2 regions of the Variovorax sp. RTB1 genome follow, and region 2 is predicted to be linked to the other one. Evidence: predicted binding sites of a transcription regulator. Region 2 holds the regulator's gene; the other holds the start of a gene.

Region 1 (2,395 bases), on a different contig from region 2:
TTGATCTCAGAGCGCTTCACGGCCCGTTTCGCCGGTGCGGATGCGAACAACCTGCTCGAGGTTGTAGACAAAAATCTTGCCGTCGCCGATTTTTCCGGTGCGGGCGGCACCCTCGACCGCTTCGATCACGCGCTCGACCAGCTCGTCGGAAACGGCTGCCTCGATCTTGACCTTGGGCAGAAAGTCGACGACGTACTCAGCGCCACGGTAGAGCTCGGTGTGGCCCTTCTGGCGACCGAAGCCCTTGACCTCGGTCACGGTAATGCCCTGCACGCCAATGGCCGACAGTGCTTCGCGCACTTCATCGAGCTTGAATGGTTTGATGATGGCTGTAACCAGCTTCATGATGTTCTCCTTGAGATAAAACCGACGGGCGCGGCGGCGGTCGCCGCGCTTTCTATTTGGAGGGTCAGAACGTCTTGGTCAGCGTGGCGATGAACTGCGCCTTGTTGATCGACTGGGTCTGCGCGCCGATCGGGCCAAAACCCGGTTCCACGACCGCCAGGTAGGCGTCTTTCTTGTTGGCACCGACCACCGCACCGGCCAGCGACAGGCCACCGCCAAAGTCCCACGACGCGCCGACGTTGTAGTCGACATAGCTCTTGTAGCCCGTGTTTTTGCGGATGTCGCTGCTCAGGCGCGTGTAGCCGACAGCAGCCTTCAACGTCAGATGCGGGATGACTTCCTTGGCATACGACAGGTTCAGGTAGCCGCTGTTGCGGCCCTTCAGGCCCGAGCCGTTGGCCGCGCCGGCAAAGCCGAAGTAGTCCTTGGACACCGTGTGCGAGTACTTCGCGGTGAAGGCGCCCAGGGCGTCGTCGCTGTAGGTGGCAGCGCCGTAGAGTTCCGTGGTGTTGCCCAGGTGGTTGCCCGGGTACACATAGGTCAGCACGCCGAAGTCGAGGTCGAACACGCCGACCTTCATCTTGTAGCCACCGTAGATGTCCATCTCGATGCTGTTGCCCGAGAGCCAGTTGACGCTGGAATTCCAGTTGCCCACGTAGAAGCCGCTTTCGCCGAAGGCGTAGTCGAAGCCGCCCTGCACTGCCGGCTTCACGCCACGCGTCTTGTACAAACCGTTGTGGCCGATGGTGTCCTGGTCCTGCCCGCGGAACTTGTAGTTCGTGGTCAGCGAGATGTTGGCAGTCAGGGGGGACGTCGCCGCAGGTGCCGCAGCCGGATCGGCGGCCGGTGTCGTCTGGGCCAGGACGGCACCCGTCGCGGTCAAAGCGGTGGCCAGGACAACCAGGGTCTTGGCGGCGGTACGGTGCATCATCGGGTAGCTCCTCAGGGGGTTTTGGAATGGGTTGGAGTGATCCTCAAAGCAGGGAGCGTGCCAAAGTTCACGTAAGCGCGGAACCTGAACCGCTAATCCGAATCGCTCGCCGGGCGAAAGTTAATCAAACTGTTTCTGTCAATTGGCTGTCCGCCAACCTGCAGCAACGACCCCACAAAAGTATGGTGCACCATATTGGGGAAAGGGAGTGAAATGAGTTTGTCTTTGGTGCAAAGCCGCGCTTTGCTGGGCCTGGAAGCTGCCAGTGTGACCGTCGAGGTGCATTTAGCGAACGGGTTGCCCAGCTTCGTGCTGGTCGGGCTGGCCGATGTGGAGGTCAAGGAGGCCCGTGAACGGGTTCGCTCCGCGATCCAGAACGCCGGGCTCGACTTCCCGAACAACAAGCGGATCATCGTGAACCTCGCCCCGGCCGACCTGCCGAAGGACTCGGGCCGCCTCGATTTGCCGATCGCGCTCGGCATCCTGGCGGCCAGCGGTCAAATCGACGGTGCGCGGCTGGCAGGCCACGAGTTCGCGGGTGAGTTGTCTTTGTCAGGCCAGTTGAGGCCGGTGCGGGGGGCGCTGGCGATGGCACTCGCGCTGCACAGCTGCGGTGTCGCGATGAAGCTGGTGTTGCCCACCGAAAGTGCGAGGGAAGCCGCACTGGTGCATGGCACCGAGGTTTATGGCGCGGCGCATCTGCTCGATGTGGTGCGTCAATTTTTGCCAGCCGACACGACTGCACCAATAGATGCTCCTGTCGATGGGTGGGCGCGCATGCTGCCGGCTGCGAGCGCCGCGCCGCCGCGGTACGCCAATCTGTCCGACGTCAAAGGCCACGTCGGCGCCAAGCGGGCGCTCGAAATCGCGGCCGCCGGGAATCACTCGCTCCTGATGGTCGGACCGCCCGGTTCGGGCAAGTCAATGCTGGCGCAACGCTTTGCCGGATTGTTGCCGGCGATGACGGTCGACGAGGCGCTCGAAAGCGCCGCCGTGGCCAGCCTCGGCGGCCGCTTCGCCATCGAGCGCTGCATGCAACGGCCGACCTCGACACCGCACCACACCTCGAGCGCGGTGGCGCTGGTGGGTGGTGGATCGCCACCGCGACCGGGCGAGATT
Region 2 (2,395 bases):
AGTCCGGCAGGGCGGTCCCGATATCGAAGGCACGGATGGAAGAGCGGCTGAGCGAGCTGCTGAACGACCTGCGCGTCGAACATTTGCGCAACTCGCCGGCGTTGTCGCTGTCGGGCGGCGAGCGGCGGCGGGTCGAAATCGCCCGTGCGCTCGCCACGCAGCCGCGCTTCATCCTGCTGGATGAACCCTTCGCCGGCATCGACCCGATTGCCGTTATCGAAATCCAGCGAATCATCAGTTTTCTCAAAGAGCGCGGCATCGGCGTGCTGATCACCGACCACAACGTGCGTGAAACGCTGGGCATCTGCGATCACGCTTTCATCATCAGCGACGGGCAAGTGCTGGCACAGGGCACGCCTTCGGAGATCGTCGACAACGCCGAGGTACGACGCGTCTACCTCGGCGAACACTTCCGGATGTGAACTTGTTGCTCGCCCCCAGGTCGTCGCGCACTGCGTGTCGCTTCTTCCACCCCCTGACCGGGGGCAACACCAACAGCCCGGCAAAGCCGGTTCTGCGGTGTTTCTTGAACAGAGTGTGTCTGGCAGGCTGTCCGTGAAGCAAGGTCTTTCTCTTCGTGTCTCGCAGCATTTGGCGCTCACGCCACAGCTGCAGCAGTCGATCCGGCTTTTGCAGTTGTCCACGCTCGAGTTGAGCCAGGAAGTCGAGCAGATGCTCGACGACAACCCGTTCCTGGAGCGCACGGCCGAAGAAGCCGCACGCGAAGAGTTCGGCATCGACGTGTCCGACGCGCCAGCGCCGCGCGAAGAGCACGACAGCGACCGCCAGAGCGAGAGCGACGGCGAGTTCGCGCCCAGCGCGCTCGCGACCAGTGCCGACGGCGCCAGCACCGCGACCACCGCCAGCGAGACCGAAGCGCCGGCCGCCGAGATGTCCGACCAGGAGCCCGACTGGGGCGGCGACGGCACGGTCGAGATGACGCCGGACGATGGGGAATGGGGCGGCGAGGCGCCAGCCAGCAGCAACAACCTCGGCCCGAACGACGGCAGCGAGCGCACCGACGCCACCGAGCTCGCGCGCAGCCAGGAGTCGCTGCAATCCTTCCTGCACCGACAGGCACTGAGCCTGCGGCTGAACGAAAACGACCAGGCCGCACTGCGTTTTTTGATCGAATCGTTGAATGACGATGGCTATCTCGAAGACTCGTTGCCAGCGCTGGCATCGGGCCTCGCGGGCGATGACAACGACCAGTTCGACGGTCTCGTCCACCACTTCCAGGTGGCGCTCGGCCTGCTGCAAAGCCTGGAGCCGGTCGGCGTCGGCGCACGCGATCTCGGCGAATGCCTGGCAATCCAGCTGAAGGCGCTCGCCCATGAGAACGAGACGGCCGAAGAAAAGCAGATCCGCAAGACTGCGATCCTGATCTGCAAGCAGCCGATGGAGCTGCTCGCGCGGCGCGACTTCAAACGTCTGGCCACGCTCACACGCAGCAACGAAGAAGAAGTGCGCAGCGCGCTGCAGGCGATCGCCAAGCTGGAGCCCAAGCCGGGCCGCCGCTTCGTCGATGTCGAGCGCAACATCGTGGTGCCCGACGTGATCGTCACCCGCACCGGTCGTGGCGCAACGCTCAAGTTCCGCGTGATGCTCAACCCCGACGTGATGCCGCGTCTGCGCGTGCACGACATCTACGCCGGCGCGCTCAAGGCGCACAAGGGCGAGGGCAGCCAGGCGCTGTCGCAGCGGCTGCAGGAGGCGCGCTGGTTCATCAAGAACATCCAGCAACGCTTCGACACCATCCTGCGGGTGAGCAACGCCATCGTCGAGCGGCAGAAGAGCTTTTTCGTGCACGGAGAACTCGCCATGCGCCCGTTGGTGCTGCGTGAGATCGCCGACGAGCTGGGCTTGCACGAGTCGACCATCAGCCGCGTGACCACGGCCAAGTACATGTCGACGCCTTACGGCACGGTCGAGCTCAAGTACTTCTTCGGTTCGGCGCTCGGAACCGAAACCGGCGGCAATGCATCCAGCACGGCAGTGCGAGCGCTCATCAAGCAACTCGTGAGCGCCGAGAGCATCAAGAAGCCGCTGTCGGACAGCCAGATTTCCGACATGCTGAAAGAGCAGGGGATCGAATGTGCGCGGCGCACCGTCGCCAAGTACCGCGAAGCGCTGCGCATCGCACCGGCGAATCTGCGCAAGGCGCTGTAAGGCGTCGGTTTACCGCCGCGCCTGCAACAAAATCCCGCGCAGCTCCGCCGGCTGCACCGGCTTGCGCAACGCATGCCAGCCACGCTCGCGGGCCAGGTGCAGCGTCGCTTCATCGATATCGGCCGAGATCAGCGCGATCGTGAGCGACGGCTTTTGCAGTTGCAGGCGTCGCGCCAGGTCGATACCGTCGAGCTTGCCCGGCAAGCGGATATCGCACAGCGCGACG

Evidence for each region. Region 2 encodes sigma-54, which starts transcription at its own class of promoters, with help from an activator protein. Its sites were predicted from a motif close to TGGCANGNAANCTGCTTT; they were not measured.
Region 1: a site for sigma-54 is predicted at 1,322-1,339, ahead of QN397_RS00915 (TorF family putative porin). Genes of this name have one in related genera too.

The regions. Positions count from the first base shown of each region.
Region 1 covers NZ_JASJXG010000001.1:194,708-197,102, reverse strand. The annotation lists gene glnK (P-II family nitrogen regulator) at 7-345, opposite strand; gene QN397_RS00915 (TorF family putative porin) at 410-1,273, opposite strand; gene QN397_RS00910 (YifB family Mg chelatase-like AAA ATPase) at 1,490-2,395, shown strand, end outside.
Region 2 covers NZ_JASJXG010000045.1:12,900-15,294, reverse strand. The annotation lists gene lptB (LPS export ABC transporter ATP-binding protein) at 1-422, shown strand, start outside; gene QN397_RS21375 (RNA polymerase factor sigma-54) at 556-2,169, shown strand; gene QN397_RS21370 (hybrid sensor histidine kinase/response regulator) at 2,179-2,395, opposite strand, start outside.